DNA from 3 places in the Inquilinus sp. CA228 genome. Region 1 is predicted to be linked to each of the others. Evidence: riboswitches for the same ligand, from Rfam matches in the RefSeq annotation. Region 1 holds a riboswitch; each other region holds the start of a gene.
What was found. A riboswitch is a leader RNA that binds a small molecule or an ion and turns the genes downstream of it on or off. The one in region 1 is predicted to bind thiamine pyrophosphate.
Positions count from the first base shown of each region.

Region 2: another riboswitch for thiamine pyrophosphate. It lies ahead of thiC (phosphomethylpyrimidine synthase ThiC); the one in region 1 lies ahead of thiO (glycine oxidase ThiO).
Region 3: another riboswitch for thiamine pyrophosphate. It lies ahead of thiB (thiamine ABC transporter substrate binding subunit); the one in region 1 lies ahead of thiO (glycine oxidase ThiO).

Region 1 is NZ_JBQJIK010000024.1:65,496-67,691, forward strand. Features, by position in the region: gene ftsY (signal recognition particle-docking protein FtsY) at 1-781, opposite strand, end outside; TPP riboswitch at 891-989, shown strand; gene thiO (glycine oxidase ThiO) at 980-2,182, shown strand; gene thiS (sulfur carrier protein ThiS) at 2,179-2,196, shown strand, end outside.
Region 2 is NZ_JBQJIK010000005.1:13,245-15,440, reverse strand. Features, by position in the region: gene thiC (phosphomethylpyrimidine synthase ThiC) at 1-1,329, opposite strand, end outside; TPP riboswitch at 1,395-1,510, opposite strand; gene ACTOWL_RS03325 (MFS transporter) at 1,668-2,196, shown strand, end outside.
Region 3 is NZ_JBQJIK010000013.1:18,758-20,953, forward strand. Features, by position in the region: gene thiP (thiamine/thiamine pyrophosphate ABC transporter permease) at 1-62, opposite strand, end outside; gene thiB (thiamine ABC transporter substrate binding subunit) at 122-1,123, opposite strand; TPP riboswitch at 1,176-1,280, opposite strand; gene ACTOWL_RS08320 (peroxiredoxin) at 1,405-2,073, shown strand; gene lepB (signal peptidase I) at 2,092-2,196, opposite strand, start outside.

The DNA of each region.
Region 1 (2,196 bases):
AGACCAGGTCGCGGAACACCTCGACCTGGCTGTGCGCGTTCTGGCCGGTGGTGGCGTCCAGCACCAGCAGCACGTCATGCGGCGCCGTCGGGTCGATCTTCTTCAGCACGCGGATGATCTTGGCCAGCTCGGCCATCAGATTGTCCTTGTTCTGCAGCCGGCCGGCGGTGTCGATCAGCAGCACGTCGCGGCCCTCGGCCTTGGCCCGGGTCAGCGCGTCGAAGGACAGGCCGGCGGCGTCGGCGCCGGGATTGGCGGTGACCACCGGGCAGCCGGAGCGCTCGCCCCAGACCTGCAGCTGGTGCACCGCGGCGGCGCGGAAGGTGTCGCCGGCGGCGATCATCACCGAGCGGCCGTCCTCGCGCCACTGCTTGGCCAGCTTACCGATGGTGGTGGTCTTGCCGGTGCCGTTCACCCCGACCACCAGCACCACCTGCGGCTTGCGGTCAGAGGAGAGGGTCAAAGGCTTGGCCACCGGGCGCAGGATCTGCGCCACATGGTCGGCCAAGGCGCGCCGGACCTCGTCGCCCGACACCTCCTTTCCGAAGCGGGTGCGGGCCAGCTCGGCGGTCAGCTTGGCGGCGGTGGCCGGGCCGAGATCGGCCTGGATCAGCAGCTCCTCCAGCTCCTCCAGCGTCGCATCGTCCAGCTTGCGCTTGGTGAAGATGCCGCTGATGCCTTCGGTCAGCTTGGCGGAGGAGCGCGACAGCCCCTCCTTCAGTCGGGTGAACCACCCTCGTTTCGGCGCCCCTGCGCCGCCGTCGTTCATCTGTTCTGTCATGCGCGCTGTCTTAACACGCCGCGTGTGACCTCCGTAAGTCGGCCCGGCGCGGGGCAGGGGCGTTGCAAGAAAAGGGCTTGCAACCAACCCGCCTCCGGGACTGAAATGGCGGCATCGGCTGGGGTGCCCACCGTTACGGCGGGCTGAGATCATACCCATCGAACCTGACCTGGATCATGCCAGCGGAGGGAGCCTGAGATGACCGGCGTTCCGATTCCGTCTTTTTTGCAGGCCGACTCCGTCGGCCCGATGCCCCTGCGCGGGGCCCGACCTCGCGTCGCCATCATCGGCGCCGGGGTCAACGGCCTGGCCATCGGCTGGCGCCTGGCCCGCGCCGGCTGCCCCGTCGACGTCTACGACCGCGGCCCGGTCGGGCGCGAGGCCAGCTGGGCCGCCGCCGGCATGCTCGCCGCCGGGCTTGAGGCCGAGCCGGGGGAGGAGGCGCTGTTCGGCCTGTGCCGCCACGCCCAGGACCTCTGGCCCGGCTTCGCCCGTGAGGTCGAGGCGGCGTCCGACCTGCCGATCGGCTATCGCGACGAGGGCACGCTGGCCGTGGCCCTGACCCGCGACGACGCGGCGGAGCTGCGCTTCTCCGCCGACTATCAGGCCAAGCTCGGCGTCGATCTGCGCTGGCTGACCGGCGCCGAGCTGCTGAAGCGCGAGCCGATGCTGCGGCCGGGCCTCGCCGCCGCCGTGCACAGCCCGGCCGACCACCAGGTCGACAATCGCTGGCTGGTGCCGGCCCTGGTGGAGGCGCTGCGCCGGGCTGGCGGCGGGCTGCACGACCACGCGGAAGTCGAGGCCGTGGTCACCGATCGCGGCCGGGCCAGCGGCGTGGTGGTCGCGGGCGAGGCGCGGCCGGCCGATGTCGTGGTGCTGGCCGCCGGCGCCTGGTCGGGCGGCATCGCCGGCATCCCGCGCGAGGCGCTGCCGCCGGTGCGGCCGGTGAAGGGCCAGATGCTGGCGCTGCAGATGGACCCGGCGGCGCCGCTGCTGCGCCACGTGCTGTGGGTCGGCAAGGCCTATCTGGTGCCGCGGCTCGACGGCAGGCTGATCATCGGCGCCACGGTGGAGGAGCGCGGCTTCGACACCACCGTCACCGCCGGCGGCATGCTGTCGCTGCTCGACGCCGCCTGGCGCGCTTTGCCGGGGATCGAGGATCTGCCGGTGATCGAAAGCTGGGCCGGGCTGCGCCCCGGCAGCCGCGACGACGCGCCGGTGCTCGGCCCCTCGGCGATCGAGGGGCTGGTCCTCGCCACCGGCCACCACCGCAACGGCATCCTGCTGCTGCCGGCGACGGTCGAGGCGGTGGCCGGCACCATCCTCGACGGCAAGCTGCCGGAGGCGGCGGAGCCGTTCCGCATCGACCGCTTCACCCGGATCGCGGAGGCGGCGCAATGAGCGTGCCAGGGACC
Region 2 (2,196 bases), on a different contig from region 1:
GGTGAGGGGCCCGAGCGTGTAGAACGGCGCCTCGCCGCAGACCGCCAGCTGCTTGTCCATATTGGCCTTGATCTTGTGCATCGGCACATGGCCGGGGCCTTCGATCATGACCTGGACGTCGTGCTCCCAGGCGATCTTGGTCAGCTCGCCCAGCGTCTCCAGCTCGGCGAACTGGGCCGCGTCGTTGGCGTCGGCGATCGATCCCGGCCGCAGCCCGTCGCCCAGCGAGAAGGCGACGTCATAGGCCCGCATGATGGCGCAGATCTCGCGGAAATGGGTGTAGAGGAAGCTCTCGCGGTGATGCGCCAGGCACCATTTCGCCATGATCGAGCCGCCCCGGCTGACGATGCCGGTCACCCGCTTCGCCGTGAGATGGATGTAGGGCAGCCGCACCCCGGCATGGATGGTGAAGTAGTCGACCCCCTGCTCGGCCTGCTCGATCAGCGTGTCGCGGAAGATCTCCCAAGTCAGGTCCTCGGCCACGCCGCCGACCTTCTCCAGCGCCTGGTAGATCGGCACCGTGCCGATCGGCACCGGCGAATTGCGCAGGATCCATTCGCGGGTGGTGTGGATGTTGCGGCCGGTCGACAGGTCCATGACCGTGTCGCCGCCCCAGCGGATCGCCCACACCATCTTCTCCACCTCCTCCGCGATCGAGGAGGTGACGGCCGAGTTGCCGATATTGGCGTTGATCTTGACCAGGAAGTTGCGGCCGATCGCCATCGGCTCGGATTCCGGGTGGTTGATGTTGGAGGGAATGATCGCCCGGCCCCGCGCCACCTCGTCGCGCACGAATTCCGGCGTCACGTAGTCCGGAATCTCGGCACCGAAGCTCTCACCGTCGCGCGCCGCCTGCTCTTGCGCCCGCTCGCGGCCGAGATTCTCGCGGATCGCGACATACTCCATCTCCGGCGTGACGATGCCGGCCCGGGCATAGGCCATCTGCGTCACCGCGGTGCCGCCGCGGGCCCGCAGCGCCCGCCGCTCGCCGCGCGGGAACTCGAACAGGTTGGCGGCCTCGCCGGGGCGGCGACCGTCATCCTCCGGCCGCACGGTGCGGCCGTCATAGGCCTCGACATCGCCGCGGGCGGCGATCCAGCCGGCCCGCAGTGCCGGCAGCCCGGCGCCGATGTCGATCAGCGCCGCCGGGTCGGTGTAGGGGCCGGAGGCGTCATAGACCCGGAGCGGCGGCTCGCCGGATTCGGGCGACAGCACGATCTCGCGCATGGCGACGCGCAGGTCGGGGTTGCGCTCGCCCGGCACATGGACCTTGCGCGACGCCGGCAGCGGGCCGGTGGTGACGGTTGTGGGGATGACGTCCTTGGGCATCCACGGCCTCCTCGATCGGACGGATTGAGGGCGTGCCAAAGACGGAAAGCGGAAAAAACGGCTGAGCGCGCATGTGGTTCCATTCCCTACGCCGGCACGACCCGGATCAGGTTCGAAGGGTTCCCACGTCGCAGATGGTGTGGTGTCTCAGCTCCTTACCGGAGCTCCCCTCGGAACGCCCCGATCAGAGCGCGCCCCGGGACGGGATGTCAAGCGAGGGAGTGCACCAAGCCGGCGATCCTGCGACAGGATGGCAGTCCGATCGTTTTGTCTGGCAATTGCCCGGGACCGGTTCCAAGGTTCCGCCCAACAGTCGGAAAGACGAAGCGGAGGAAACGATGGCGGCTCTCCCGAGATCGGCCCGCATCCGGACCATCCAGGTCACCGCGCTGGCGCTGCTGGTGCTCAGCGGCGTGGTCAACTACATCGACCGCGCCACCCTGGCCGTGGCCAACCCGCTGATCAGTCAGGATCTCGGCTTCTCGCCGTCGGAGATGGGGCTGCTGCTCTCCGCCTTCCTCTGGGCCTACGCCTTCGCCCAGCTTCCGGCCGGCGCACTGGTCGACCGGCTGGGGCCGCGGCTGATGCTGTCGCTCAGCCTCGGCCTGTGGTCGCTGGCCCAGGCAACCGGCGGCCTGGTCCGGAACTTCACCCAGTTCTTCGCCATCCGCATGGTGCTGGGGCTGGGCGAGGCGCCGCAATTTCCGACCAGCGCCCGCATCGTCCGCGACTGGTTCAACGTCCGGTTGCGCGGCACCGCGACCGGCATCTGGAACTGCTCCTCCACCCTCGGCACCGCGATCTCCGCCCCGGTCCTGACCTTCCTGATGCTCAGCTTCGGCTGGCGCTGGATGTTCGCGATCATGG
Region 3 (2,196 bases), on a different contig from region 1:
AGCAGGCCGGGCAGGGAGGGAAGTGCACTCCCCGTAGGTTGGGTTCGCCGTGGCGAACCCAACAGGCTGGCTCCGCCGCGGGATGTTGGGTTCGCGGGCCGCGAACCCAACCTACGTGGGCTCAACGACTGGTCGCCTGCAGCCATTCGGCGATCCAGGCGGCGCGGTTGGCGGCGACCTCCTCCGGCGGATACAGCAGGGCCTTGGCCGGGGTCGGCAGGGCCTTGTAGGCGTCGGGCAGGCCGGCCTTCGGCGTCACTGCCGGATACATCCATTGCGTCGTCGGCAGCAGGTCCTGGAACGCCGGGCTCAGTATGAAGGCGAGGAACCTGTCGGCCAGCTCCGGGTGCGGGGACGAGGCCAGCTTGGCCGCGACCTCGACCTGGAGGTAGTTGCCCTCGCTGAACACCGCGGCGCCGACGTTGCTGTCGTTCTCCGCGATCACGTGATAGGGCGGCGAGGTCAGATAGCTGAAGGTCATCGGCACCTCGCCCTTGCGGAACAGGCCGTAGCTCTCGCTCCAGCCCGGGGTCACGGTGAGGATCCGTGGCTTCAGCTTCGCCCAGGCCTCCGGCGCCTTGTCGCCGTACACCTGCTTGACCCAGAGCAGCAGGCCCAGGCCCGGCGTGCTGGTGCGCGGGTCCTGGATGGTCAGCTCCAGGTCGCTGTTCTCGACCAGGTCGTGCAGGCTCTTCGGCGGGTTCGGCACCTTGGTCTTGTCATAGACGAAGGCGAAGTAGCTCCAGTCGAAGGGCACGAAGACCGGATCGGTCCAGGCCACCGGCAGCGACAGGCCGTCGAGCTTCTGCCCGTGCGGGGCGAAGAGGCCGGTCGCGGTCGCCTCGGCGGTCAGGTTGGTGTCGAGGCCGAGCACGATGTCGGCCTGGCTCGACTTGCCCTCCAGCTTCAGCCGCGACAGCAGGGCGACGCCGTCCTCGACCGAGGTGAACTCGACGGTGCAGCCGCATTCGGCCTCGAAGGCCTTCTTCACCTGCGGGCCCGGCCCCCATTCGGCGGTGAAGGATTCATAGGTGTAGACCTTGAGCACCGGGGTCTCGGCCGCGGCCGGCCCGGCGAGGGCGGAGGTCAGGGCCGTCAGCAGGACGGCGGCAAACAGGCGCATCGCGTTTCCTCCGCTGGGTCGAGGCGGAACGGAGAGGGACGTGCCGATGCCTGAGGCGTCGTCTCGCGCTCCCTCCGCCGGCATGACCCGGATCAGGTTCGTCGGGTTGACGCTGACGCGCCTCTCAGCCCCCGTTCGGGCACCCCGGCAAGACGCGCGCATCATCGGGGCGCGCCTTGCGTGTGTCAACGAGGTGACAGGCCGCCTTGCGACAAGGCTCCTGATGACATCGGCTCCGCGGCACGGTAAAATTACAAAATTAACGATAACTGGAGGTAAAAATGACCGGACCGCTCGCGATTGGTGAGGACGCGCCCGATTTCGAAGTCGAGACCACCGAGGGGCGGATCCGCTTCCACGACTGGCTCGGCTCGTCCTGGGGCGTGCTGTTCTCGCATCCCAAGGACTTCACCCCGGTGTGCACCACCGAGCTCGGCGCCGTGGCCAAGCTGAAGCCGGAGTTCGACCGCCGCGACGTCAAGGTGATCGGCCTCAGCGCCGACCCGGTCGACCGGCACGAGAGCTGGGCCCAGGACATCAAGGAAACCCAGGGCTACGCACCGAACTTCCCGGTGATCGCCGATTCCGAGCTCACCGTCTCCAAGCTCTACGGCATGCTGCCGGCCGATGCCGGCACCACCTCGGAGGGCCGCACCGCTGTCAACAACCAGACGGTGCGCAACGTCTACGTCGTCGGCCCGGACAAGAAGATCAAGCTGGTGATCTCCTACCCGATGACCACCGGCCGCAACTTCGACGAGGTGCTGCGGGTGATCGATTCGCTGCAGCTGACCGCCAAGCACAAGGTCGCCACCCCGGCCGACTGGCAGAACGGCCAGGACGTCATCATCGTCACCTCGGTCTCGGACGAAGAGGCGAAGCAGAAGTTCCCGGCCGGCTTCAAGACGCTGAAGCCCTACCTCCGCACCGTCGCCCAGCCGCGCGACTGATGTCCGGACGCCCCGGGCTCAGTCGAGCCCGGGGACGCTATTCGGCGGCACCAGCCAGCCGGAATTGGGTCGCAGCCGGTAGACGGCGCGGCCGATGATGTTCCCGATCGGCACGTAGCCCAG